Sediminicoccus sp. KRV36: one gene and its partner. The protein of the gene in region 1 interacts with the protein of each later gene in a pairwise test. Links are inferred from orthologs where the notes say so. Each region holds a gene or a part of one and is shown on either strand. Other genes may lie near its edges. The genes, in order: LHU95_RS20220 and LHU95_RS19410.

Region 1 (13,986 bases):
TGCCCGCCTGACGGGATGGCGCTTTCATCCGCGTCGCAGGCAACTTTCTTGCCGCTGGGCGCTTGAAGCTGTGGCACCGCGCGGCACCCCGCCGCCTTTGCCCCATCCTTCAAGGAATTCGCCATGACCTCCCCCGATACGCGACGCCTGAACCTGCTGCCCGTCACCCTGGCCGCCGCCATGGCCCTCACGCCCATGCTGGCCAACGCCCAGGCCGATGGCACGCCGGGCAACCCCGCCAGCACCGCCATTGGCCGAACGATTGATCGAGCGACGGGCACGCCCACCATCCCGGACGGCGCACCCGGCAACCCGCCCGGCACCGCCCTCGGCCGCGCCGTGGATCGCGCCACCGGCACGCCCACCACGCCCGATGGCACCCCGGGCAATCCGGCCGGCACGGTGGTGGATCGCGCCGCGAACCGCGCCGCGACGGCGGTCCAATCGGCCACGCCCGCGCCCACCGTGGCACCCACCGCAGCACCGACCGCGGCGCCCAACGTGGCACGCACCGCGACGCCCACTGCGGCACCCACCTTGGCGCCCCCCGCCGGCATGACGCCGGGCGCCGCGGCCATCGCCCGCCCGCGCCTCAGCCAGCTCATCGGCGGGCATGTCTATAATGACCGCAACGAGCGGATCGGCGAGGTGGATGAGATCCTGCTCTCGGCGCCCGGTGGCCTCGCTTCCAATTCCGGCACCGGCCCCACCGCCATCATCCAGGTCGGCGGCTTTCTCGGCATGGGTGGCCGGCTGGTGACGCTGCCGCTGGGCGATCTGCGCTGGAACGCCGAGCGCGAACACATCGTCATGCCGGGCGCCACCAAGGAATCCCTCGCCGCCCGTCCGGCCTTTGAATATGTGATGCTGCGCGCGCGCTGAAGCTTCTCGACGCGATGCTGAACGGAGCGGCGCGGGGCAACCCGCGCCGTTTCCATGTCCGCCGCCGACGCGTCCCCCGCGGACGATGCCACAGGAATCCAGGGCCGGCCGAGACGCGCATGCAACGATGACGCCAGGCCCGCGTTTCTTTCGTCATGAGAAGTGAAGCGCCCACGTCACCGTGCCTTCCCCTCCCCTCCTTCCAGGCGCTGCTGGTGGCAAGCCTGCCCGTGCTCCGACAGCGCGCCCTCTCCCTCACGCGGCACAAGGCCGATGCCGAGGATCTGATGCAGACCGCCATCGCCAGCGCCCTGGCCGCCGAAGCGTCATTCGAGCCGGGCACGAATTTCCGCGCCTGGATGACGCGCATCCTGCGCAACCGCTTCTTCTCCAACCTGCGCAGCCGCCGCGAGACGGTGGAGCTGGAGCACGCCCCGGCCGGCGCGCTCAGCCGCAGCGGCGGGCAGGAGGAAAGCCTCGCCATGCAGGAACTTGCCCGCTGCGTGGCTGTGCTGCCACGCGAGCAGCGCCGCATCCTGCTGATGATCACCGTGGACGGCCTGTCCTACACCGAGGCCTCGGAGCAATTGGGCGTCGCCGTGGGCACGCTGAAATGCCGCGTCTTTCGCGCCCGCCGGCAGTTGCGGATGGCCCTGCTCGGGCAGGATGAGCCCGCAGCGCCCGGCAAGCCCGAAGCGCTTCATCCAATGGCTTCGGCGAGGCCCGCCAGGGCACGGCCGGCGCTGGCCGTCGCCGGATGATGGCGCGCTTTTCGGTGGCATCGCCGGGGCCGGCCAGCCGGGCCGCGGCTCCGGTCTCCATGGGGGCAAGCGCATGTTTCTGATACCCAGCCCCATCCGCCCGAATGGCTCCGCCGCCACGGGCAACATGGCTGCAGCGGGGAACACGATGATCACGCCTTCAGGATCGGGCGCGCACAGCCCCCTTCGCCGCCCGTCTCGCCGCGGCAAGGGGCGCGGCCCCGCCCGGCCTCATGATGAATTCGACCAATGGCTGGATCTTCGCCTGCGGGAGCTTTTTGCCGAAATCTCCGGCGACCCGCTGCCGGCCGAACTCCTGGCCCTGATCAGCAGCGAGCCAGCAGGCTCCATCCGGGATCAGTCGGCCGGTTAGTTTCCCGAAAGGCCCGCAGACCGGGCGCCGCAGAACCGGCCCGGCCCGCGCGCTGAGCGACTTCCATGCGGGCCTGGACGGCTCCCGCCGCGCCGAAGCAGGGAAGGCGGGGCGCGGTCTTAGAGCGAGAGACACTTCCCGCTTCTGGCGGCCTGAGAGGCACGCCTGCCGCAGGGCCCTGCCGGCCTTACTCCACGCGGATATTCCGTGCGCGGATCACCTGGCCCCAGCGCTCGAATTCCTGCGCGGTAAAGCGCTCCATCTCCGCCTGCGAATTACCGACGGCCACCAGCCCTGCCGCGGCCATGCGGGTGATGACGGGCGGATGCGCTACCGCTTCGCGCACGGCGGCACCCAGGCGCTCCATCGCGGCCGGCGGGGTGCCGGCCGGCACGGCGATGCTGCCCCAGCTCTGCACAGTGGCATCGGCGAAGCCGGCTTCCGCGAAGGTCGGCGCACCCGGCAGCACGGCGATCCGCTCCGGCCCACTGGTGGCGAGGGCGCGAATGGCGCGCGCCCGCACCTGGCCGATGGAGGAGGCGGGCTGGTCCAGCATCACCTGCACCGTGCCGTTCACAAGATCGGACATGGCCTGGCCCGAACCGCGATAGGGCACATGCACCATCTGCGTGCCCGTCACGGCCATGAACAGTTCCGTGAAGATATGCGTGCCAGACCCGACGCCCGAGGTGGCGAAGCTGAGCTGCCCCGGCCGCGCCCGCACATAGGCCACGAATTCCTGCAAGGTCTGCGCCGGGATGGAGGGGTGGATCACCACGATCACATCCGTCGTGAAAATCTTGGAGAGGATGGTCAATTCGCGTCGCACATCCACCGCGCGCATGAGGCCCAGATGCGGTGCCTGGGTCATGACGCCATTGGTGGCGACCAGCATGGTGTAGCCATCGGGCGCACTGCGCGCCGCGGCCTCCACACCGACGGCACCGCCCGCGCCGGTGCGGTTTTCCACCACCACCGGCTGGCCCAGGGTATCGCTCAGCCGCTCGGCGATGATGCGGCCGCCGACATCCGTGCTGCCGCCGGGCGAAAACGGCACGATCAGCCGCAATTGCCGGTTGGGCTGCCAGCCCGTCTGGGATGCGGGCTGGGCGGTGGCCGCCAGCGGCAGCAAGCCGGGGGCAGCCAGCAGGGAACGGCGGGTCAGGCGCATGGTGTGGCTCCGGGTGTCAGAGGGCGGCGAAGGCTTCCGCCTCCACCTCGACGACAAAGCGCGGATGCGCAAGCCCGGCGACGATCAGCAGCGTGCTGGTCGGCGCATGGCCCTCCATCGCGAGGTCCCGAGCGGCGCGCCAGGGGGCGACCAGGGCGGTGTCGGTGAGAAAGACGGTCAGCTTGACGATCTGCGCCGGCCCCATGCCATGCGCCGCGAGCAGCTTGCGCAGATTGGCCAGCGCGAGGGCGATCTGTTCCTCGCCCGAATCCGGGATCGTTCCATCGGGGGCGATGCCCACCTGCCCCGAAAGCACCAGGCGACGGCCCGGCCCTTCGACCAGGGCCGCATGCGAATAGCGGGAGGCAGGGGCCAAGACGCCCGGCGGGTTGGAGAAGGTGATCATGTGCGGGGCAACTCCTCACGCGCGACGGGGGGCGGGGCGGGCGCCGTGCCGTCCACCACATAGGGGCGCAGCGCACGGCGGATCTGGAATTCGAATTCCGTGTTCAGGTCGAACATGGTCTGGCGCAACAGGCTTTCCGCCCCGGCGCGGCGGGCCGCCGCGGTGCTCTCCACGCTGCGCGAACGCTCGGCCGAGGCCTCGGCGAAACCGAGCCTGCGGTCCCCCGCATCCAGGATATCCACCCGCGCGGTGAGCTGGCACAGCAGCCGCTCACCCGGATCACCGGCGAAAAGGCCGCTGCCGGCCGCGTTGCGCGTGCGGATGATCTGCGCGCGGGTGACGCCGAAACGCGCGCGATGCTCGGTGCCGAAGGCGGCCAGTCGGTCCCGGCCCATGATCCGCACCGCCTCGGCCGGGCTTGGCTGCATGTCGCGCCCCACATCATTGGGGCCGGGCATCGGCATGCGGTCCTCGATGTCGATGCGCGACACATCGAGGCGGATCTGCGTGAGATGCGTGTACCCGATCGGCGGCCCATCGGCCTGGGGCGGCGGCGGCGTCCCGGCGCATGCGGCCAGCGGCAGAAGCAGCAGGAGGCGGCGTTGCGGCATGATGTCCCCCGGTTTCATGTGTCTGTCCCGCGAATCCCGTCGCGGTTGAAGCGAAAACCATAATTGCAGAATTCGCAGGTCATGGTGATGACCCCGGATTCGGCCATGTGGTCCAGGTCAGGGACCGAAAACCCCTCCAGCACCTGCGCGAGGCGCGAGCGGGAGCAGCGGCAGCCATAGGCCAGCGCGCGCGACTGCCCGACGGCCAGGCCCTCCAGCGCGAAAAGCCGGTGCAACAGCCCCTCGGGCGGCAGCGCGTCATCCAGCATCTCCGCCTCGGTCAGGGTGCCGGCCAGCACGATGGCGGTGCGCCACGCCTCATCCTGGGCTTCCTCGTCGAGCTCCTCGCCGATGCCGCCTTCGCCCGCCACGCGCTCCATGATGAAGGCGCTGGCGCGCCAGCCCTTCTCGGTCTGGGCGCAAGCCAGGCGCAGATGCGTGCGCAATTGCTCGGACGTCGCGAAATAGGTGCCGGTCATCTCCGTCAGGTCGCCGCCCTCGATGGGAACAATCCCCTGGTAGCGCTCCATCTCATCGCCCTGGTCGCAGGTGAAGGCGAGGTAGCCACGGCCCAGCAGGGCGCGGGCGGAGACATTCTTGCCGTATTGCGCGAGCTTGCCGGCATCAACGCGGATATAGCCGCGCAGCTCGCCCTGGTCGGTGCAGTCGCTGATCAGCATGGAGATCGGCCCATCGCCTTTGGCCTGGACCGAGAAGCTGCCACGGTATTTCAGCGCGGAAGCGAGGCCCGCCGTCAGGGCCAGCGCCTCGCCCAGCAGGCGAATCACAGCATCGGCCCCGCTGTGGCGCGTCAACAGCGCATCGGCCAGCGGGCCGAGCCGGACAAGGCGGCCGCGCACCGGCTTGCCGTCCAGGTGAAAGGGCGTGACGCCGCGCGGCACGACAAGGTCGGGCACGGGCGGGCGGTCATGATCGAGGAAATCGGGCGTCGGTTGGGTCACGCCCCAGGATTAGACCAGACCGGACGGGCTTGCGAGGCTCAAGCGGCGCGAAAACCGCGGTCGCCGCGGGAAGCCCCACCTCGGCTCGGTGCCTGGTCCTGGTGGCACGCGCCCTCAGCGCGTGACCAGGACCAGGATCTGCACAATGGCGGAGACAACCAGCAGGATCAGGATGATCCTGCCGAGTTGGCCCTGATCCGGCAGTTTCAAGCGGCCAGCGCGCTGCGGCGCACCTTGGGCGGCTTGACCATCATGGCGCGCAGCAACTGCTTGAGCTGGGCCTGGTCGATCGCCGGGAAGCGGGCCAGCACCTCGGCCTCATGCGCCTTCGCCGCCACCAGCAGATCCTTCACCATGTGCTCGCCGCGCGGCAACATCTGGATGCGGACCACGCGGCGGTCCCGCTGGTCCGGCATGCGCTTGACGATGCCATCACGCACCATGCGATCCAGCAGCTTGGTCATGGTGGGTTGCTGCAGCAGGCAGGCCTCGGCCAGGCCGGTCACCGTCTCGCCCGGGCTGCCCGACAGCGTGGCGAGCACGCGCCAGACCGGCACGGAAACCCCTTCCTTGCGGAGCTTCGCATGGAATTCGCTTGAAATGGCGTGCGACCCTCGCGCCAGCAAATACAGCAGGTAGTCGTCCACGAAACGATCAGAATTGGGCGCAGCGGATTCCATCATCAACCTCGGTTTAATGCTTCACTGGAATGGATTCTGATCCGGTTTCACGGGCATGCAATTACGGGAAATTACGGATGCCTGACATATGAAATATCATCTGTTATCCTGGTTCGATCCGGAGGCCCAACATGTCCCTCACCACCCTGGAACCCGCCTGGATTTCGGCCTTTGAGGCCGTTTTCCGCCGCTGCAACCTCGCCCCGGGGGAGCTGGCCTGCCTGCTGACGGAAAGCCGCTCCCGCCCCTTGAACATCGCCCTGGCTGAAGCGGCAATGGCGCGAATCGGGGCGAGATTCATCCGGATGTCTCTTCCAACGCCGCCGCAAACAGCGCCCGTGCCGGTCCGCTCCACCGGCGCATCCCGCGCCGTGGCCGGGCACCCCGCCGCGCTGGCGGCCCTCGCCGCCTGCCCCTTCATCGTGGATCTGACGGTCGAGGGGCTGCTGCACGCGCCGGAGCTGAAGCAGATCCTGGCCGCTGGCAGCCGCATCCTCATGGTCAGCAACGAACACCCTGACGCGCTGGAGCGCCTGGTGCCGCACGATGCCGATGAGGCAGTGGCCAAGGCCGCCGTGAAGCGGGCGCGGGCGGCGAAGCGCATGCATGTCACCTCGGCGGCCGGCACAGAGCTGCATGTGGTGATGGAGGGCGCACCCAGCGTCGGCGTCTGGGGCTGGACGGACCGGCCAGGCACCATCGCGCATTGGCCGGGCGGCATCCTCGTCGCCTTCCCGCGCGCGGGCTCGGTGCAGGGGCGATTGGTGCTGGATGCGGGCGATGTGAACCTTACCTTCAAGCGCTACATCCAGAGCCCCATCACCCTCACCATCGAGGCCGACCACATCACCCGCATCGAAGGCCGCGGCGCCGATGCCGAGATGATGCGCCGCTACCTGGCCGCCTGGAACGACCCCGCCGCCTATTCGGTCAGCCATGTCGGCTGGGGGCTCAACCGCCGCGCCCGATACGAGGCGCTGAGCTTCTACGACCGCGAGGACACCAACGGCACGGAACTGCGGGCCGTCGCCGGCAATTTCCTGTTCAGCACGGGTGCCAATGAATTCGCCGGCCGCTTCACCGAGGGGCATTTCGACATCCCCGTCTTCAACACCACCATCACCCTGGATGGCGAGGCGGTAGTGCGCGAGGGGGTGCTGCTGTGACGCCCGCCCCTAACCCCCTCTGGCCCACCCTGCTGCTGCACGGGATTGGCGGCCGCGCCGCGCTCTGGGCGGACAGCATCGCGGCCCTGGCCCCGCGCCCCGTCATCGCGATGGACATGCCGGGCTATGACGGCACGCGCCCGGCCCTGGCGAGCTTCGCAGCACTCGCCGATGCGGCGGTGGCGCTGCTCGATGCGCGTGGCATCGGCAGCGCCGATGTAGTTGGGCATTCCCTGGGTGGCATGCTCGCGCTTGAGCTGGCACTGCGGCACCCTGCTCGCGTGCGCCGTCTGGTCATCGTGGCAAGCTCCCCGGCTTTTGGCAGCCGTGACCCGGCCTTCCGCGAGGCCTTCCTCGCTGCCCGGCAGAAGCCGCTGGATGAGGGGCTGGGCATGGCCGGCGTGGCGCGCGCGCTGGTGCCCGGCATGCTGGGCCCGGCGGCCTCGGCCCAGGCCGCGCCGGCCGCCATCGCGGCGATGGGAAGCGTGGATGAGGCCGCCTATCGCATCACGCTCGCCACGCTCACCAGCTTCGACCGGCGCGCCGATCTGCCGCGCGTGGCGCAGCCCGCCCTGCTCATCGCGGGGGAGGCGGATGCGACGGCCCCGCCACGCGGCATGTCCCGCATGGCTGAGGCGATGCCCGATGCGCGGCTGGTGGTGATCCCGGGGGTTGGCCACCTGCTGCCGCTGGAAGCGCCCGAGGCGTTTCACGCGGCATTGCTGGCGTTCCTCGCGTGATCCGACAGCCACAGCATCACCCCTGAGCCGAAACCGCGCCCGCCTGGCCTGGAAGGATAGCGAGATGGACATGCCACTCCCCGTCAACACCGATGCGCCGATCTTCGATCCGCGTGGCTTCCGGCTGACGCCCTTCGAGGCCGAGCTCTGCGACCGGGCGCGCGAATTCGGCGCGCGCGTGCTGGCGCCGCGCGCCGCCCGCTGGGATCGCGAAGCCAGCTTCCCTACCGATAACTACGACGACATGCGGCGCGAGGGCTGGCTGGGCATCTGCATCCCCAAGGCGGAGGGCGGCATGGGGGCTGATTTCCGCGCCTATTGCCTCGCCGCCGCCGAGTTCGGGCGCTATTGCGGCGCGACGACGCTGACCTGGAACATGCATGTCTGCAGCACGCTCTGGACCGGCCTGCTGACCGATGACCTGGAGATGGAGGAAGCCACGCGCGCACAGCACCATGCGCGGCGCCGGCTGCACTACGCCAACATCCTGGAGCGCGGTGCCATCTTCTCGCAGCCCTTCTCCGAGGGCGGTGCCGCGGCTGCCGGCACCGTGGCGTTCGGCACCACGGCGACACCCGTGGAAGGCGGCTTTCGCATCAATGGCAAGAAGATCTTCGCCTCGCTCTCCGGCCACGCCGATTGCTACGGCATTCTCTGCACCGAGTTGCATGGCGCGGATCGGCCCTCGCGCCGGGACACGCTGTATCTCGCGATTCCGAAGGATGCGCCGGGCGTCTCCGTGGAGGGCGAATGGGACCCCTTGGGCATGCGCGGCACGGTCAGCCGCAACCTCATCTTCCAGGATGTCTTCGTCCCCGAGAGTGCGGCGCTGATGCCGCCCGGGCTCTATTTCCAGGCGGCCTCGCGCTGGCCGCACATGTTCATGACGCTGACGCCCACCTATATGGGGCTTGCCCAGGCGGCCCATGATTTCTGCGTGCGCTATCTGCGCGGCGAACAGCCAGGCACGCCGCCCGTGAAGCGCCGCATGTACCCGACAAAGCAGATCGCAGTGGCCGAGATGCGCATCATGCTGGAACAGACCAAGGCGCTCTGGTTCCAGGCCATCAGCGAGGCCGGACCTGATCCTTCGAAGGAGCAGATGCTGCGCGCCCTGGCCGCGCAAAACACCGTCATGGAGAACGCCAACGCCATCGCCGCCAAGGCGGTGCGCACCTGCGGCGGCCAGGCCATGCTGAAGACCCTGCCACTGGAGCGGATTTATCGCGACAGCCGCTGCGGTTCGCTCATGCTGCCCTGGACGGCGGAGTTGTGTGTGGACCGCATCGGGCGGGACGCGCTCTACGAAAAGGGCGAGGCGGATTGATGCAGGGCTTCGACCTCGCCACCCTCACACCGCTGATCGAGGCCGAGGAAGGCTTGTTGCGCGGCGAGGGCATCCGCGCCGGGGATCGCATCGGCTGGATCGGGCTGAACCATCCCTCCATGCTGGCTTGCCTCTTTGCCTGCGAGCGGATCGGCGCCGTGCTCGTCCCGCTGAACTGGCGCCTCGCCGCCGACGAGTTGCAATGGATCGCGCAGGATGCGGGCCTCGCCTTGCTGCGCGAGGGGCCGGCCGCGGGCTCTGTCACCCCGCACGCCATGCCGGGTTCGGTGCCCTGCGAGGCGCTGCTGATCGGCTATACCTCCGGCACCACCGGCCGCCCCAAGGGCGCCCTGCTGAGCCGCGCGGCGCTGCACGCCAATGCGGAAAATGCGCGCCGCATCTTCGAGCTGACGCCCGCTGACCATGTGCTGACGGTGCTGCCACTGTTCCATGTGGGCGGGCTGAACATCCAGACCGTGCCCGCGCTGCTGGCCGGCGCGCGTGTCACCCTCCTGCCGAAATTCGACCCAGATGGCTTCTTCGATGCGATGGAGCGCCTGCGCCCGACGCTGACGCTGCTGGTGCCGGCCGTGATGGCGGCGCTCGTGAAGCATCCCCGCTGGACAGGCGCTGATCTTTCCTCCCTGCGCGCCATCGGCGCCGGTTCCTCCGAGGTGCCGCTGCCGCTGATCGAGGCATTTCACGCGCGCGGCATCCCGGTACAGCAGGTCTATGGCATGACGGAGACCAGTCCCATCGCCATCGCGCAAACGCGGCAGGAGGCGCTGGCCGCGCCAGGCTCCATCGGCCGCGCCGCGCCGCTTTGCGAGGCACGCATCACCCTGCCCGATGGCCGCGAGGCACCCTGCGGCATCCCGGGCGAAATCGAGATCCGCGGCGCGAACGTCCTGTCGGGCTACTGGAACCGCGCCGATGCCACGGCGGAAGCCCTGCATGAGGGCTGGTTCCGCACCGGCGATGTCGGCCATCAGGATACCGAAGGCCGCTTCTGGTTCACCGACCGGCTGAAGCGCGTGATCATCTCGGGCGGCGAGAACATCTATCCGGCGGAGTTGGAGCGCGTGCTGGCCGAAGTGCCGGGGCTGCGGGAATACGCCATCATCGGCCGCGCCGATCCGCGCTGGGGCGAAGTGCCGGTGGCCGTCATCGTCGCCGGTCCCGAATTCAACGAGGCGATGATCGCCGCCCATTTCGAAGCCAAGCTGGCGCGCTTCAAGCATCCGCGCGCCGTGCTGCGCCTTCCGGCCCTGCCGCGCACGGCGCTCGGCAAGGTGCAGATCGAGAAGCTGCGCGCGCTTACGGAAGCCGGTTAGCCGCGCGCCTTTGCTCATAGCTGCCCGCATGCAGGGCGGCCGCGTCATGGATGGCGCTCTCCACCCCCGCGCGCGCCGCGGCCGCGGCGAGGAAGCCCAGGATATGCTCGCCCTCGATGCGATTGCCCGCCTCGATATCGCGGAGCATGGAGGTGGCGTAGGCGCTGGCCGGGTCGCTGAACAACGCGCGATACTCCGCCATGAAGCTCTCCGGCATCGGGTGCCCGTGACGTGCCGCGATGGCGGCGTTGCGCGCCAGCACCTCCTGCAGCCAGGCACTTCCGCCGGCGCGCACGATCTCGCCCACATTGGCGCGCATCAGCACCGTGCCGACCGCGCTGGTGCCCAGATGCACAAGCTTTTCCCACAGGCGCTGCGCGATATTCGGCACCGCCTTGGCCTCCATGCCGCGCGCCCTGGCGAAGGCGGCTTCCAGCGCCGCGACGCGCGGGCTCATCCCGCCGTCCATCTCGCCGAAGGTCAGCCAGCGCCAGTCATTCAGCTGCCGCACGACGCCCGAAGGCGTCAGCGTCGCCTGGATCTTGCACAGCCCGCCCAGCACACGCTCCGCACCGAAGCGCGCTTGCAGCGTCTCGATATGCGAAAGCCCGTTCAGCACGGGCAGGATGGCGGTGCGTGCATCCATGGCCGGCTCGATGCTGGCCATGGCATCCTCCAGGTCATAGGCCTTGCAGGTCAGCAGGATCACATCCCAGCCGGGTTGCAATGCCTCGGCCGTCACGGTCTTCACCGGTAGGCGCGCATCGCCGAAGGGGCTCTCGATCACGAGGCCCGCCTCGGCCAGCCTCGCCGCGCGTGCGGGCCGGACGAGGAAGGTCACATCGCCGCTCGCTTCGGCCAAACGGCCGCCGAAATAGCCACCCAGCGCGCCCGCCCCCAGCACCAGCACCCGCATATGACTTTCCTTTCCAATCGCGACATATGCGCGTTACACCCGGGCCATAGGTTCGGAAAGTCATGCGCCGCAAACTCATCCTGCTTGTCCTGGCCATCGCGCTGCTCGGCGGTGGCTATGTCTATGGCCGGCCAGCCATGGCGGCGCTGGGGCTGAGCTGGCCTGGCCAGGCCCAGGCCAATGGGCCGCGCCTCCGGCTGGCCAGCGCGGATCGCGGCCCGATCACGGCCGTCGTCTCCGCGACCGGCACGGTGAATCCGCTGGTCACGGTCATCGTCGGCAGCCAACTCTCGGGGCTGATCCGCGAATTGCCCGGCGATTTCAACCAGCGCGTCAGCACGGGCCAGGTGCTGGCGCGGCTCGATACGCAGCAGCTGGAAGCAACCCGCGCCGCCGCCGCGGCCGATGCGCTTTCCGCGCAGGCGGCCGTCGCCGTCGCGCGCGCCCAGGCCGAGCGCGCGCGCTCCGACGCCGAGCAATCCCGCGCCGCGGTCGCCGCCGCCCGGGGCGAGGCAAGCCGCGCCGAGGCCCTGCTGCGGGACGCCGAATACGAGGCCCGCCGCACCGAGGAGCTCCGCCGCTCCGCCGTCGGCACCACGCGCGATGCGGCGCGGGCCGGTTTCACCGTGGATGGCGCGCGCGCCAATGTCGCGATCCAGCTGGCGCAGATCGCGCAGGCCGAGGCGAACCTGATCTCGGCGGAGGCGACGGCACGCACCGCCCTCGCCCAGGTCGAGGCCGCGGAAGCGACGGCGCAGCAACGCGCGGCGCAGTTGCGGCAAGTCGAGGTCAATCTCAACTTCGCCACCATCCGCAGCCCGATTGACGGCATCATCGTCTCGCGCAGTGTGGATCTGGGGCAGACCGTCGCGGCCTCGCTGCAATCACCGACGCTCTTCACCATCGCCGCCAATCTGAGCGAGATGGAGCTGTGGGCCACGGTGGATGAAAGCGATATCGGCCGCATTCGCCCCGGGCAGAATGTCGCTTTCACGGTGGCCGCGCATCCCAGCGTCAATCTGCGCGGCACGGTGAAGGAAATCCGGCTGAGCCCGACCACGGTGAACAATGTGGTGACCTATACGGTCGTCGTCACGGCGCCCAACACAGATGGCCGCATGCTGCCCGGCATGACGGCGACCTTGCGGATCATCACCGATGAACGCACGGATGCGCTGCGCGTCCCCAACGCGGCGTTGCGCTGGCGGCCGGCCGGGGCCACGGCAGCGCAGGGCCAGGCGGCCCCACCCGGCAATCCGATGGAAGCCGCCCTGCGCGAGATGACCGACCTGACGCCCGCCCAGCGCCAGGAAGTGGAAGCCGCCGCACGCGAGATGCGCGAGCGCATGGCCGCCCTGCCCGGCGATCCCGAGGCGCGGCGCCAGCAGGCACAGGCCGCCCGGCAGCGCCTGCAATCCCGCCTGAACGCAGTCCTGACGCCGGAGCAGCGCGCCCGCCTCGCCGCCACGCGGGGCTCACGCCAGGCCGGCGGTACAGCCGGCACGGTCCATGTGGTGGAGGGCGATGGCCCGCCCCGCGCCGTGGCGATCCGCACCGGCCTGACCGATGGCAATGTGACCGAAGTAATCAGCGGTGATCTGCCACCCGATGCGCAGATCGTCATCGGCACGGAGCGTGCGGGCGCCGCGCCGGCGCGGGCGCCAACCACAAGGCCGCTGTTTTGACCGCCTTGATCGAAACCCGCGACCTGACGCGCCACTACCCCTCGGGCGAGGGCGTGGTGGCCGCGCTGGAAGGGCTCGACCTCGATATCGAGCCTGGCGAGTTCGTGGCCGCCATGGGGCCGTCGGGCTCGGGCAAATCCACCTTCCTCAATTTGATCGGCTGCCTGGATCAACCCACGCGCGGCCGCTACCGCCTGGCGGGGGAGGACGTGGCCGCCCTCGCGCCCGATCGCGTGGCGGCGCTGCGGGGCGAGCAGATCGGCTTCGTCTTCCAGAGCTTCAACCTGCTGCCGCGCTCGGACGCGCTCGCCAATGTCGAGATGCCGATGCTGTATCGCGGGCTGCCGCGCCGCATCCGGCGCGAGCGCGCCGCCATCGCGCTGGAGCGCGTGGGTCTGGGCGCGCGCATGCACCACACGCCCTCCCAGCTTTCCGGCGGGCAGCAGCAGCGCGTGGCGATTGCGCGCGCCCTGGTGAATGGCCCGGGGCTGCTCCTGGCCGATGAACCGACGGGCGCGCTGGACAGCCGCACCGGGCTCGAGATCATGGCGCTGTTCCAGGCGCTGAATCGCGCGGGCGTCGCCATTCTCTGCGTCACGCATGATGCCGATGTGGCGGCCTTCGCCAGCCGCACCCTGCGCTTCCGGGACGGCCGGATGATCGAGGATAGCCGCTATCAGCCGGTGGATGCGGACGCCATGCTGCGGCAGAAATTCCAATGAACGCGCCCCATCCCCTGCCCGAGGCCGCTGCGCGAGCGGTCGCCCCGCTGCCGCCCCTGCCGCCCGGCCATGCCGGGCTTTCCATGGCCGAGGCGTTTCTGGCCGCGCTCGCTGCCCTTGCGGCCAACAAGCTGCGCGCGGCGCTGACGGCACTCGGCATCTTCATCGGCGTGGCCGCGGTGATCGTCACCGTCGCGGTCGGTGCGGGGGCGCGGCAACAGGTCCTGGCGCAGATCCAGTCGCTGGGGGC
Region 2 (13,979 bases), 160 kb from region 1 along the record:
GTCTCCTCATGGCTGTGCAGCGTGGCGATCCCGCGTTCGGCATGCAGGCGGCGCAGCAGCGTGACCGCATCGCCCGAGCGCACCACCAGGGGCAGGCCGATCGCCGCCAGTTCGGCCCGCAGATCGAGCAGCGCCGCGCGCAGGAAGCGCCATTGCCGGGGTGAGGCATCCCCCCCCTGCCAATAGCCAGGCTCGATGATGTAGAGCGGCAGGATGCGCCCGCGCGCCCGCGCCAGCGGCGCGTGATCCGCCACCCGCAAATCCCGTTTGAACCAGACCACATCGAGCATGCCCTCCATCTGCCCGCTTGCGCGCTTCTGCCAAGGGGGGGAGGCTGTAACGAACCACGGAGGCGATGATGGAAGTGCGTTGGGAAAGACGAACCGGCCCTGAACTCAAGGCCCTGGCGGAGCAAGGCGCCTTGCCCGTGCTGCCGATCGGCAGCCTGGAGCAGCATGGCCCGCATCTGCCGGTCTGGACCGACAGCTTCATCGCGCATGAACTCTGCGTGGCGGCGGCGAAGCTCGCCACCGACATCCCCGCCATCGTGCTGCCGCCGCTCTGGACCGGGCTGTCCGAGCATCATCTGCCCTTCGGCGGCACCATCACGCTGGACCACGCGACGCTGCATGCCGTGCTGCGCTGCGTCGTGCGCAGCCTTCAGGCCCAGGGCTTCACGCGGCTGCTGATCGTGAACGGGCATGGCGGCAATATTGATCCGCTCCATGTCTCGGTGCGCGAACTCGCGCATGAATTCGGCATGGCGGTGGTGGTGACGACCTGGCCGAATGTGGCCCCGGTCGAGATCGCGCAGACACTCACCACCCAGGCCGGCATCATGCATGCCTGCGAGGGCGAGACGGCGCTCTGGCTGGCGCTGGACCCCGGGCAGGTGCGCCAGGACAAGATCGAGGAAGCGGCCGGCGGCAATGCGGGCGTGCAGGCCCCGGCCGGCTATTCGCGCTTCTACAGCTTCGCCGAACGCGCGCCCCGCACCGGCGTGAAGGGCGACCCGCGTGCCGCAACCGCCGAGAAGGGCCAGGCGATGATCAGCGCCATCGCCACCAACCTGGCCCAGGCGATGCGCGACCCGGTGCTCTGGACCAAGCCGGAGCGCGTCTGGGACGTGTAGCAGGCTGCCGCAAAAGCTCCGCGACGGGAACGAGGGGACAGCCGCCGGGGCGATGCCACGCGCCGGCGGCGGGCCTCCCGGCTAAAGGCCCTCGAACAGCTCGGTCGAGAGGTAGCGCTCGGCGAACGAGGCCGCGATGCCCAGGATCAGCTTGCCCTCCATCCCCGGCTGCCGCGCCAGCCGGATCATCGCGTGCAGCACCGCACCCGAGGAAATGCCCACCGGCACGCCATCCAGCCGCGCCACCTGACGCGCCGCGGCGAAGGCCTCGCGCTCGGCCACGCGTTCCACGCCATCGAGTCCGGCGAGGTCCAGCACGCCGGGACAGAACCCGGCGCCGATGCCCTGGATCCGGTGCGGCCCCGGCTCATCGCCATTCAGCACGGCGCTTTCCGCCGGCTCGATGCCGATGACGCGCAGGCCGGGCTTGCGCGGCTTCAGCGCCCGGGCGATTCCGGTCAGCGTCCCGCCCGTGCCGATGCCGCCCATCACCACATCCACCTCACCCGCCGTGTCCCGCCAGATTTCCTCGGCCGTGGTGCGGGCATGGATGGCGGGGTTGGCGTCGTTGTCGAATTGCCGGGGCATCCAGGCGCCCTTGGTCCGGGTCACGATCTCCTCGGCGCGGGAAATCGCCCCGGCCATCCCACGCTTGGCCGGCGTGAGTTCCAGTTCCGCCCCCAGGAGCTTCAGCATCTTGCGCCGTTCGATGGACGCGCCGTCGGGCATCACCACGATCAGCCGATAGCCCTTCGCCGCCGCCACGAAGGCCAGCGCGATGCCGGTATTGCCCGAAGTCGGCTCGACCAGGACCGAGCGTTCGGGCGCGATCAGCCCGGCCGCCTCCGCCGCCTCGACCATGGCGAGGCCGATGCGGTCCTTCACGGAGCCGGCCGGGTTGAAGAATTCCAGCTTGAGGGCCAGCCGCGCCCGCAACCCCTCGGCCGCCATCAGCCGGGGCAGCAGCACGCTGGGCGTCTCGCCCACCGTTTCGAGGATGCTGGCGCGCAGGCGGTGGCGGGATGGGGGCGATTCGGCGTCCATGCCACGCCGATAGCATAAAGCGGGCCGCTGCGGCGCCGCCGGCATTGGATTTTTCCGTGGCGCGCGCTATTTTCACGCCGCCCCATGGGAGAATTGCGGATCATGCTTCTGCGCCAGGATCGCGGCCTGCTCGCGCTGGACATCGCGCTCGACATCGCCTTCCACGCCGGGCGTGGCGGCGAGGTGACGGGTGCGGCCGAGATCGCCGAGCGCCTGGGTGCCGCGCGGCGCGGAATCGAGCCGCTGCTGCAATCCCTGGTGCGCGCGGGGCTGCTCGATTCGCTGCGTGGCCCGCGCGGCGGCTACCGGATGGCGCGCGCCCCGCGCGAAGTGCCCCTGACCGACATCATCGCCGCCGTGACGGAGGATGAACCCGTGGCCGAGCCGCCCGGCAAGCTGGCCAGCCTGGTCACAGCCCCCCTCTGGCAGGAGTTGGAGACCGCGACGGCCAAGCGCCTCGGCGCGCTGACGCTGGAGGATCTGCTGAAGCGAGCGGCGGCGGCGGGGCTGCGGCGGCCGGTGACCGAGCCCCTGCATTTCGTGATCTGAGCATGGGCTGGCCCATGGGTTGGTCTGGTGGCGAGGGGCTTTGTCCCTCGCGCTCCCCGGCAGGGGACCCGTTCCCTGCGCCCAGCTTCGATCGAGGCTGCAGGCAACTGCGTTTCCTGCCGGGTCATCTGGTGGGCAGAACCTCTCAATGAGCAAGATCACCGAACCCGCCCTGCGCGACGCTGCCCTGGCCCACCTCGCCCGCTTCGCGACCACCGAGGCCGGGCTGCGCCGCGTGCTCGGCAACCGCATCCGCCGCTGGGCCCGCGCCGCCGCTGAGGAGGGCCAGGACCCCGACGCCATCGCTGCCGCCACCACCACCGCGCTCACCCAGGCCGCAGCCATCGCGGCGCGGCTGGTGCAGGCGGGTGCCGTGGATGACGCGGTCTTCGCCCAGGCCCGCGCGCGGCGGCTGCGTGGTTCCGGCCGTTCGGCCCGGGCCATGCTGGCGCATCTCTCGGCCAAGGGCGTGGCGCGCGAGACCGCCCGCGCGGCCCTCGACCATGAGGATATGCCGGGCGAATTCACCGCCGCCCTGATTCTCTGCCGCAAGCGCCGCTTCGGCCCCTTCGCCGCCGCCGCGCCCGAGCCGCCGCTGCGGCAGAAATGGCTGGCCAGCCTGGCCCGCGCCGGCTTCAGCGGTGAGGTGGCCCGCCGCGCCCTGGCCACATCCCGCGCCGAGGCCGAGGCCCTGCTGGCGGAAGCCCGGTGAGCGGCTCGCGCATCGTCTTCACCCGCCAGGGCTTCTGGCGCGGCGTGCGCATTTCGCTGCCGATGGTGCCGGCCATGGCGCCGTTCGGGCTGATCGTCGGCGTCCTGGCCGATTCGCGCGGACTCTCCTGGCTGGAGACGGTGTTGATGTCGGCCCTCGTCTTTGCCGGAACCAGCCAATTGGTCGCGCTGGAACTCTGGACAGATCCGGCGCCGATCCTGGGCGCCACCCTGGCCGCTTTCGTCATCAATCTGCGCCTGGCGCCCATGGGGGCGGCACTGGCCCCCTGGCTGGATCGGCTGCGCGGGGTGCGGCTCTGGGGCACGCTGGCCACGCTGGTGGATAACAGCTTCGCCGTCTCGATCGCCGATCAGCGGGCCGGCGGGCGGGATGCGGCGCTGCTGCTGGGCGTGGGGCTGACCTTCTGGGTGTTCTGGATGGCCGTCACGGGCCTGGGCCACGCGTTTTCCGGCCTGATCGCCCTGCCGCCGGGACACCCGATCTTCTTCGCCAGCGTGGCCACGCTGATCGCGCTGATGGCGCCGCTCTGGCGCGGCAAGTCGGAGATTCTCCCCTGGGCCATGGCAGCCGTCGCGGCGGTCACGGCTTCGCATGTGCTCGGGTTGGGGCAGCCCTGGCCGGTGCTGGCGGGGGCCATCCTGGGCGCCGGGGCGGGGGCATGGCGGGATCAGGTGAGGTAAGGGGGGAAGGCCAGGGCGCTGCCCTGGACCCGCCGGGGCCGGGGGCCCCGGACCCCGTTTGTCAGTGGGGTTGTATGTGGGGCTGGGTCGCCTTGGCGGCCGTTAACGGAGTGCGCGCCAGCGCGCCACGTTGCGGTTGTGCTCCTCCAGCGTCCGCGCGAAGGCGTGTCCGCCCGTGCCGTCGGCCACGAAATAGAGAAACTCCGTCTCCGCCGGGCGCGTCGCGGCGCGCAGCGCCTCCCGCCCGGGTGAGGCGATGGGGGCCGGCGGCAAGCCGCGGATGCGGTAGGTGTTGAAGGGATGCGCCTGGTCCAGATCGGCCCGCGTCAAGGGACGGTCCAGCGGCAGCCCCTGGCCGGGCACATAGGCCACGGTGGGATCGGATTGCAGCATCATCCCGCGCCGCAACCGGTTCACGAAGACGCCGCCCACCAGCGCGCGCTCGCCGGCCACACCGGTCTCGCGCTCGATGATGGAAGCAAGGATCAGCGCCTCGCGCGGGTTCGCCAACGGCAGGTTGGGCGCGCGGGCGGCCCAGGCCTCGGCCAGGGCGGCATCCATCGCGGCCATGGCCCGGCGCGCCACGGCCGCCCGCGCATCGCCCCAGGAATAGGCATAGGTCTCGGGCAGGGCAGCACCCTCGGCAAGGGGCGGCACATCGCCCACCAGCCCCTCGACGCGTTCCAGCAGGGCCGTGATCTGCCGCGCCGTCAGGCCCTCGGCGATGGTGAAGCGCCGCTGCACCATCCGCCCTTCGCGCAGGATGCTCAGCACCGCGCGGAGGGAGGCTTGGGCGGGGAAGGGAAATTCGCCGGCCCGCAGCGGGCCCTCAGCCCGGGTCCACCAGGCGGCCAGGGCGAAGATGCGCGCATCCGCGACCACACCGGCCTCGCGCAGCGTGCTGGCGATGGCCTCCGTGCCGCCGCGTGGAATGACGACGGCGCGCGGTTCGGCCAGGGGGCCGTCATGGTGCAGCAGGTTCCAGCCGGCCCAGCCCGCGCCGGTGCCGAGCAGCGTGAGCGCCAGGAGCGCCACGCCCGCCAGCTTCATCAAGCGCCGCATGGGGCCCTAACGCATGCCGGCTTGCCGGCAAGGCTGTTCCAGCCCGGTGCCAGCCGAGCCGTGCGAAGCGCCCACGACCTAAGGCGCGCCGCGGAACACCACGGAGGCATTGGTGCCGCCGAACCCGAAGCTGTTGGACAGCGCCACGTCAATCCGGCGCTGCTGCGCCACCTTGGCCACGCGATCAATCGGGCTCGGGCGGGAGGGGTTTTCCAGGTTCAGCGTCGGCGGCGCCACATCATCGCGCACGGCGAGGATGGAGAAGATCGCCTCCACCGCGCCCGCAGCACCCAGCAGATGGCCGGTGGCGGATTTGGTGGACGACATGGCGAGGGACTTCGCGTCATCGCCGAACATGCGCTCGACGGCCGAAAGCTCGATATCATCGCCGAGCGGCGTGCTCGTGCCATGCGCGTTCACATAATGCACATCGGCGGGCGCCAGGCCGGCATCGCGCAGCGCCGCCTTCATGGCACGGAAACCGCCATCGCCATCCTCGGCCGGCGAGGTGATGTGATAGGCATCGCCGCTCATGCCATAGCCGATCACCTCGGCATGGATGGTCGCACCCCGGGCCTTCGCATGCTCGTATTCTTCGAGCACGAGGACGCCGGCGCCCTCGCCCATTACGAAGCCATCGCGATCCGCATCCCAGGGGCGGGAGGCGGCGGTGGGCGTGTCGTTGAACTTGGTCGAGAGGGCGCGTGCGGCGCAGAAGCCGCCAATGCCCAGCTCGCAGATCGCGGCCTCGGTCCCGCCGGCCACCATCACATCGGCATCGCCCAGGGCGATCAGCCGCGCTGCGTCACCGATGGCGTGCACGCCGGTGGCACAGGCCGTGACGGCGGAATGGTTGGGGCCCTTGAAGCCATAACGGATGGAGACATGCCCCGACGCCAGGTTCACCAGCGAGGACGGGATGAAGAAGGGCGAAAGCCGCTTGGTGCGGCCCGAGGCCACCAGCAGCGCCGCCTCCTGGATCGTCTCCAGGCCGCCAATGCCCGAGCCGATCATCACGCCCGTGGCACAACGGCTCGGCTCATCCTCCGGCATCCAGCCCGAAGCCTCGATCGCTTCGACCGCCGCCACGAGGGCGAGCTGGATGAAGCGGTCCATCTTCTTCTGGTCCTTGACCGGGATCCACTCGCTGAGGTCGAGCCCCGAATCGGCCTTCATGCCGGCCGGCACCTGCCCCGCGATCCGGGCCGGAAGGTCCTTCACGTCGAAGGCCTGGATGTTGGAGATGCCGCTCTCGCCGTTGATCAGCCGCCGCCAGACATGTTCCACCCCAAGCCCAAGCGGGCTTGCGATTCCCATGCCGGTGACGACGACGCGGCGCGGTGCGAAGCCCTGCGCGAACACGTGCGTTCCTATCCCTAACGGGGGGTCAAGACCGAGAGGTCAGGCCGCGGCCTGCTGCTTCTCGATGAACTCGATGGCGTCCTTCACGGTCTGGATCTTCTCGGCCGCGTCATCGGGGATTTCCACGCCGAAGGCTTCCTCGAAGGCCATGACCAGCTCGACCGTGTCGAGGCTGTCGGCGCCCAGATCGTCGATGAACGAAGCCTCGGCCGTCACCTTGGCTTCCTCGACGCCCAGGTGCTCGACAACGATCTTCTTAACCTTGTCCGCGGTCTCGCTCATGTATCTGCTCTCCTGATGCCGGCCGCCCCATGGGTCGGTCCGGTGTAGATTCCCTGCGGCCCCGCCGGCACGGCCCGAATGGCGTGACGCGCGGGTTACCATGATCATGCGGGGCGGACTAGGCCGCTCCGCCACGGCTGGCAAGCCCGGAACGGGGGAATTATCCGCGTTGGCGCGCCGCGCCGCCGTATCACTTCACGCTTCACAAGATTACGCGGCCCATTTGCCCCCCCGCTGGCGGCCCTGGCCTTAGCTCCTGGTTAACCCCGCACCGGCAGAATGCCCAAACGGCAGGACGCCGCTGACGGAGTGTGGCTTGGCCAAGCGTGGCAAGGGGGATGGCGGCATCACCGTCATCAAGCGGATCGAGGCGGGCGGGCATGGCCATCATGGCGGCGCCTGGAAGGTCGCCTATGCCGATTTCGTGACCGCGATGATGGCGTTCTTCCTGCTGATGTGGCTGCTCAACGCCACCACCGAGGAACAGCGCCGCGGCATCGCCGACTTCTTCAACCCTTCCAACGCTCTGGCCAGCGGCACCTCGGGCACCGGCATGCCCTTTGGCGGGATGACGCCGCACAGCGCGGGCAACATGGCCGCCGATACCGGCGCCATCCGGATCGAGCGCGGCCCCCGCCCCACCGAGCAGGAGATGGAAGAGGACGACACCGACCGCCCGGCCGAGCCCGTGCGACGCGTCCAGGGGCCGCCAGGCGATGAGGATGCGCGCTCAGAGCGGGTGGATTCGGTCAGCGCGCCAGCCGGCAACCCGCCCTTGGCCCACCTGGAAAGCAGCGGCCCCGCCAGTGAGGCGCACCTCCCCCTCACGGGCGAGGCGTTGCGCCGCCGCGAAGCCGCGCGCACCGAGCAGGAGCGCTTCGAGGATATGGCCGATGCGCTGCGCCAGACCTTCCTGGCCGATCCAGCCCTCGCTGAGCTGGCGCGGCAGGTGCTGGTGGAAATCACGCCCGAAGGGCTTCGCGTGCAGCTCCTGGAGGCCGATGGCCAGCCCATGTTCGCGGCGGGCGGCGCGGCCCCGACCGAGCGCGCGCGCCAGATGATCCAGCGCGTCGCCCAGGCCGCCGCCCGCCTGCCCAATCCCATCCAGGTCACCGGCCATACCGACAGCACGCCCTTCCGGGGTGGCGGCGCGCGCAGCAACTGGGATCTCTCGGCCGAGCGCGCCAATGCCACCCGGCGCCTGCTGAGCGAGGCGGGTGTGGCGGAGGCCCGCATCCGCGGCGTCACCGGCATGGCTGACCGTGATCCGCTGCTGCCGCAACAACCCCAGGCCGCCGGCAACCGCCGCGTCGCCATCACCCTGCTGCGCCAGGCCGAGGCTTTCGGCACGGGAGGTGGCCGATGACCCCCATCGCGGGCTTCGTCTTCCTGCTGGTCACCGTATTCGGCGGCTACACCATCGCCGGGGGCAAGTTCGGCATCATCATGAAGTCCCTGCCCTATGAGATGCTGATGATCGGCGGCGCCGCCATTGGCGCCTTCATCATGGCCAACTCCATGCATGACGTGAAACACGTGCTGGGCGGCATCGGCAAGATCCTCAAGGGGCCACGCTTCAAGAAGGCCGACTACACCGACCTTCTCTCGTTGCTCTACTACTTCGTCCGGCTGGCCCAGACCAAGGGAGCGATGGCGCTGGAGCCGCACATCGAAAAGCCCGAGGAAAGCCCCGTCTTCAGCAAGTTTCCCAAGATCCAGAAGGATCACCACGCGACGGACCTGATCTGCGACTATCTGCGCATGGTCGGCATGAATGCCGATGATCCGCACCAGATCGAGGATACCATGGCGCGCGAGCTCAAGAAGCTGAAGGAGGAGGAGTTGCACCCCTCCCACGCCATGCAGAATATCGCCGATGCGCTGCCCGCACTCGGCATCGTCGCCGCCGTGCTGGGCGTCATCAAGACCATGGCCTCGATTGACCAGCCGCCCGCCGTACTGGGCGGGATGATCGGCGGCGCGCTGGTCGGCACCTTCCTGGGCGTCCTGCTGGCCTATGGGCTGATGGGGCCGCTCGCCTCCCGCCTCAAGGGCGTGGTGGAGGAGGAGGCCGCCTATTACGAGGTGATCCGCGCCGTCATCGTGGCGCATCTGCACGGCAATGCGCCGCAGGTCTCGGTCGAGACGGGGCGCAAGGTCGCTCCCTCCTTCCTGATGCCGAGCTTCAGCGAGACCGAGACCGCCCTGCAGGAGCTTTCCATCGCCTGAGCCAGGCGCCATGGTTCGCGCGATGGAACATCTGCCAGACCATATCCGCGCCCAGGCGCTCTCGCCCTTCCATGACTTGCTCGGCATCGAGATGCTGCACTGGGAGGAGGGCCTCGCCCGCCTCATCTGCGACCCCGGCCCGCAGCACGCCAACCGCTCGGGCATCGTGCATGGTGGCGTGATGCTGGCCCTGCTGGACCAGGTGAATGCCTTCGCCGGGCTCTATTGCCCCACAGCCGGCCGCAAGCGCCACGCCGTCACACTCGATCTCGACACGCGCTTCACCGGCCAGGGCAAGCTCGGCCACCGGCTGATCGCGGAGGGGCGGCTGGTCAGCGCCGGCCGCAACATCTTCTTCGCCCGTGGCGAGGTGAAGGACGAGGCGGGGAACCTCGTGGCCTTCGGCGCGTCCACGCATCGCTACCGGGCGGGCAGCCACACGCTGGAAGGCGTGCCGGCGGCGTGAGGCGCTGACCTACAGCCTCCTCTCCAGGAAGCGGCTGATCGGCGAGGCCTGATAGCCAGCGAAGGGGAGGCATTCCTGATAGCCGGCGCGGCGATACAGCGCCTCGCCCTCCAGGTTGCGGATGCCGACCTCCAGGCGCAGGAGCGCGATCCCGCGCCCGCGGGCCAGCGCCTCGGCGCCGCGCAGCAGGGCAAGTCCGACGCCCTTTTTCCGATGCGCCGGCTCCACCACCATGCGCTTCAACTCGGCCACGTCATCCGGCCCCTCGAAGACGGCGCAGCAGCCGACCGCGACGCCCGCCTGCCGCGCGACGAGAAGATGGATGCCCGGCGCGTCCAGCGTCGCGGGGTTCAGGCCGCGGCGGGGCTCGCCCGGGTAGAGCGCCGCCGCGATCTCGTCCGAGAGGCGCAGCAGCGCGGCCACTTCCGGCTGGCGCGGGATTTCCACAACAACCGTGACGCTCAATTCGCCGGCACCCAGACCCGAAAGGCCGAGCCCCCGCCGAGCTCACTCTCAATCGCCAACTGCCCGCGATGCCGCGTCAGGATGTGCTTGACGATGGCCAGCCCGAGCCCGGTATTCCCCGCCCCCCGGCCACGGCCCTTGTCCACCCGGTAGAAGCGTTCCGTCAGGCGGGGGATGTGTTCCTTCGCGATCCCCGGCCCGTCATCGCGCACGCTGAACGCCACGCCCTCCCGCGTGCCCAGCCGCGCCGCCTCGGCCGAGAGGCGCACCTCGGCCTGGGCATGGCGCAGCGCATTGTCCAGCAGGTTGCGCGCCACCTGGCCGAGCTGATCGGCATCGGCCGGGCTGGCGGTGAGGGGGCCCTCGGGCAGGGCCAGCACCAGGCGGATGCCGCGCGCGGCGTAAAGGGGTTCCATCGCCGCGGCTTCGGCGCGCAGCAGGCCCAGCAGCTCCGCCTCGCCCTCCGGCGGCTGATGCTCGCTGACCTCGACGCGGGAGAGGCCGAGCAGATCGTCAATCAGCCGGCGCATGCGCTCGGCCTGTTCGGCCATGATGCCGAGGAAGCGCTCCTGCGCGGCCGGATCATCGCGTGCCGGGCCGCGCAGGGTTTCGATGAAGCCCATCACGCTGGCCAGCGGCGTGCGCAATTCATGGCTGGCATTGGTGACGAAATCCACCCGCATGCGCTCCACCGCGCGCGCCGCCGTGCGGTCGGTCAGCATGATGACCAGGCAGCCGCCATCGGCCAGGGGCGGCTGCATGAGCAGCACCTGGCCCGAAAGCTCCCGCGTGACGGCGCCGGGCAGCACCAGCTCCACAGCCTGGGGCGTGTTCTCGGCCAGGCTGCGATCCATCGCCGCGGCCATCACGGGGTGGCGCAGCAGCGCGCCGAGATCCCCGCGCACCAGCCCCTCGGCCAGGCCAAACAGCCGCCGCGCGGCACGGTTGGCGCGCAGCGGGGCGCGATCCGCCGCGAGCACGATCAGCGGATCGGGCAGCGCTTCGACAATCGCCTCATCGGCGGCGCGCAGCTGCACCACCAGCGCCGCGCGGGTCTGCAGCGAGCGGGTGAGGCGGGCCAAACCCTCCTCGATTTCGCCGATGGCCGGCAGGCGCGGCGCCGGCAAGGGCGCGCTGAAGGGGCCCTGCTCCTCGGCGGCGCGGCGCAGCGCCGCATTCAGCCGCGCGACACCCGCCAGCCAATACCAGGCGAGCGTGAAGCCCGCCGCGAGGCAAAGCGCGAGGGCGCCCATCCCGACCAGCGGCGCCACTTCGCCCAGCGCGACCAGCGTGCCCAGCACGCCCACCGGGACGCCGGCGATGAGGGCAGTGGTCCCGGCCAGGCGGATGGGCGTCAGCTGCCGGGGCCTCCGGGCAGCGGGGCCGGCTGCACCAGCTCCGCCTCGCCCCCCTGCCGGATGGCGAAGACGGCGAGGCCACGGGTGATTCCGCCAGCCTCCAGCAGCCGCACCGGGCCATCGGCGCCCATGAAGGCGGCCCCGACCGGCGGCGCGCCCTCCCGCGCGGAGCGGGCGGCCAGCGCCACGGCGTCATAGGCGGCACCGGCAAGGCGCGGCGCGCGCTCGTTGAAGGCGGCGTCATATTGCGCATCGAAGCGCGCGCGGCCCACCGGATCGGGGCCGGGGAACCAGGCTCCGATCAGCGCGGGCTCATTGCCCAGGCTGCCATCCGTGACCCAGAGATTGGTGCCGAGCAGGCGCGGCGCTCCGGCCGGGAAGGCGGCGGCGATGGCATTGCCGGCCGCGCGCGCACCCGGGCCGCCATAGCCGATCAGCACCGCCTCGGGCGGGCTGGCCACAAGCTGCTGCGCCGTGGCGGCCATGTCACCGCGATTGGAGGAGAGCAGGATGAGCGGCGGCGGCGCGCCCAGGTTTTGCGCGGCGGCCCGCAGCGCCACGGCCAGGCGCTGGCCGAAGGCGTCGTCGGGCGCCATCAGCGCGAAGCGACGAAGCCCGCCCTCCGCGGCTGCGGCGATGATGCGGCGCACCTGCTGCGAGGGGGTGACGCCGAGCACCCAGACGCCCGTGCCGGCCTGCGTCTCATCCGAGGTGAAGGCAAAGACCGGCGCCCGGCCACGCGCCTCGCCCACGGCCTGGGCGGTTTCGGCCAGGGTCAGCGGCCCGGCCAGCGCCACGGCGCCATCCGCCAGCGCCGCCTGGGCCGCGCGGGCCGCGCCGGCGGGCGTGCCGCGTGTGTCGCGCGGCAGCATCTCGACACGGCGGTCGCCCTGGTCGAACAGCGCGAGCTGCGCGGCGTTCAGCATGGCCTGCCCCAGTGGAGCATTCCCCCCGGTCAGCGGCAGCAGGAGGCCGACGCGCAGCATGGGCCCCTCGGGCCGCGGTGTGCCGGCCGTCCAGGGCTGGATCCCTGCTTGCGGGCGGCGGAAATCCGGCCCTGGGGGTTGCGGGGCGCAGCCGATGAGAACAAGACACCCCACAAGCACCAGAGACCCAAGGTGCTTCAGACGCCGGGAGGCCAGGGCGACCCCCCATGGAATTTGACGACGCATCCCCAACACCTTCCTCCCCCCCGCCGGGCCTGACCCCGGGTTTGACACTCGTGGCCACGCCCATCGGCAACCTGGCGGATTTCTCGCCCCGCGCGCAGAAGGCCCTGGCCGAAGCCCGCGCCGTTCTGTGCGAGGATACGAGAGTAACCTCCAAACTGCTCGCGCGGCATAGCATTTCCACGACGCTGCTGGCTTTGCACGACCACAATGAGGAAAGCGAGGCCCCGCGTTTGGTTGCACGGCTTCTTGCGGGCGAAAACCTGGCCCTGGTCAGTGACGCGGGCACGCCGCTGGTGTCGGACCCCGGCTTCCGGCTGGTGCGGGCGGCGATCGCGGCGGGGGTGCATGTGACGGCGATCCCCGGCCCCAATGCGGCGGTGATGGCCCTCACCCTCTCCGGCCTGCCGCCGCATCCCTTTCTGTTCCACGGCTTCCTGCCGCCGAAAGCCGCCGCGCGCGCGGCGGAGATTTCGCGGATCGCCGGGATGGAGGCGGCCGGCCTCGCCACCACGTTGATCTTCTACGAAGCCCCGCACCGCGTGGCCGAGGCGCTGGCCGCCCTGGCCGAGGGGCTGGGCGCCGATCGTCCCGCCTGTGTCGCGCGCGAACTCACCAAGCGCTTCGAGGAGGTGCGGCGCGGCTCGCTCGCCGAACTCGCCGCGCATTATGCGGCGCATGAGGCCCGCGGCGAGGTGGTGCTCTGCGTGGGGCCGGCCCCGCCACCCGCCGAACCCACGGGCGATGCGCTGGATGCGGCGCTGAAATCCGCCATGGCGCGGATGACGCTGCGCGATGCGGCGGCCAGCGTGGCCGAGGCGACGGGCCTGCCGCGCAAGCGGGTCTATGCGCGAGCGCTCGAATTGGCCGGGGCCTGAAGGCTGGCGCCCAGAGTTGTTGCGGGTCCCGGGTTCTTGAAGGGTCGTGAGTTCCTGCGGGGTCGCTGAATTCTTGCGAGGTGGGGCATTCGGAGGATAATGCGGCGCGCGCCCCGCGCAGGGAGGTTTGCATGTCCTCACGCCGCCAATTGCTGCTCACTCCCTTCGCCGCCAGCGCCCTGGCCGGCAGCGCCCATGCCGAGGAGCGCAGCGCGCTCACCGGCACCTGGACGGTCACCGTGACCGGGGAGGAGCGCTTCCGCACCTGGATCGTGCAAGGCATCCAGGGGCAGGATCTGCAGAGCACCTATGGCTGGCACGATGGCCGCCAAGCCCCGGTGCGGGCGAGCCTGCAAGGACGGCCCGGCCAGCGCGCGCTCTTCATGATCACGCCCGCGAATTCGGAGATCGAGGCGCGGGAAGTGGCTCCTGGCCGATTCGAGGGAAGCTTCAAGACTGCGCGCGGGCGGAGCGCCACCATCAGCCTGGTGCGGGAGAGCGAGAGCACCACCCCGCCCGCCCAGCTTCCCACGGCCAGAACCGGGCGCTTTATCGTCTATATCGGTGCCC

The links.
Region 2: the proteins of LHU95_RS20220 (region 1) and LHU95_RS19410 interact in binary tests that used the Escherichia coli proteins (3 or more experiments, as listed by UniProt). The link is inferred for Sediminicoccus sp. KRV36 from one-to-one orthologs.

Annotation. Positions count from the first base shown.
Region 1 is NZ_CP085081.1:4,247,327-4,261,312, forward strand. What follows is about bases 5,892-8,880. They hold LHU95_RS20220 (alpha/beta hydrolase), read left to right. Parts: upstream 5,892-7,008; coding sequence 7,009-7,752; downstream 7,753-8,880. Other genes in these bases: LHU95_RS20215 (2,5-dihydroxypyridine 5,6-dioxygenase), read left to right, coding at 5,978-7,012; LHU95_RS20225 (acyl-CoA dehydrogenase family protein), read left to right, coding at 7,817-8,880. In the rest of the region: LHU95_RS20175 (MFS transporter), read left to right, coding at 1-11; LHU95_RS20180 (PRC-barrel domain-containing protein), read left to right, coding at 124-882; LHU95_RS20185 (sigma-70 family RNA polymerase sigma factor), read left to right, coding at 1,098-1,643; LHU95_RS20190 (tripartite tricarboxylate transporter substrate binding protein), read right to left, coding at 2,204-3,187; LHU95_RS20195 (RidA family protein), read right to left, coding at 3,204-3,593; LHU95_RS20200 (hypothetical protein), read right to left, coding at 3,590-4,222; LHU95_RS20205 (Hsp33 family molecular chaperone HslO), read right to left, coding at 4,219-5,166; LHU95_RS20210 (MarR family transcriptional regulator), read right to left, coding at 5,373-5,849; more of LHU95_RS20225, read left to right, coding at 8,881-9,079; LHU95_RS20230 (AMP-binding protein), read left to right, coding at 9,079-10,413; LHU95_RS20235 (ketopantoate reductase family protein), read right to left, coding at 10,397-11,329; LHU95_RS20240 (efflux RND transporter periplasmic adaptor subunit), read left to right, coding at 11,392-13,014; LHU95_RS20245 (ABC transporter ATP-binding protein), read left to right, coding at 13,011-13,736; LHU95_RS20250 (ABC transporter permease), read left to right, coding at 13,733-13,986. UniProt on the Escherichia coli protein: The physiological role of BioH is to remove the methyl group introduced by BioC when the pimeloyl moiety is complete. It allows to synthesize pimeloyl-ACP via the fatty acid synthetic pathway through the hydrolysis of the ester bonds of pimeloyl-ACP esters.
Region 2 is NZ_CP085081.1:4,090,851-4,104,829, forward strand. Bases 5,224-8,205 are described here. They hold LHU95_RS19410 (acyl carrier protein), read right to left. Parts: upstream 6,845-8,205; coding sequence 6,602-6,844; downstream 5,224-6,601. Other genes in these bases: fabF (beta-ketoacyl-ACP synthase II), read right to left, coding at 5,279-6,562; LHU95_RS19415 (flagellar motor protein MotB), read left to right, coding at 7,161-8,205. Also shown: LHU95_RS19370 (FAD-binding domain-containing protein), read right to left, coding at 1-290; LHU95_RS19375 (creatininase family protein), read left to right, coding at 359-1,132; cysK (cysteine synthase A), read right to left, coding at 1,214-2,176; LHU95_RS19385 (Rrf2 family transcriptional regulator), read left to right, coding at 2,279-2,725; LHU95_RS19390 (RecX family transcriptional regulator), read left to right, coding at 2,874-3,437; LHU95_RS19395 (AzlC family ABC transporter permease), read left to right, coding at 3,434-4,138; endolytic transglycosylase MltG, read right to left, coding at 4,241-5,200; more of LHU95_RS19415, read left to right, coding at 8,206-8,210; flagellar motor stator protein MotA, read left to right, coding at 8,207-9,073; LHU95_RS19425 (PaaI family thioesterase), read left to right, coding at 9,096-9,539; LHU95_RS19430 (GNAT family N-acetyltransferase), read right to left, coding at 9,549-10,004; LHU95_RS19435 (ATP-binding protein), read right to left, coding at 10,001-11,305; LHU95_RS19440 (penicillin-binding protein activator), read right to left, coding at 11,359-12,348; rsmI (16S rRNA (cytidine(1402)-2'-O)-methyltransferase), read left to right, coding at 12,516-13,409; LHU95_RS19450 (hypothetical protein), read left to right, coding at 13,541-13,979. UniProt on the Escherichia coli protein: Carrier of the growing fatty acid chain in fatty acid biosynthesis.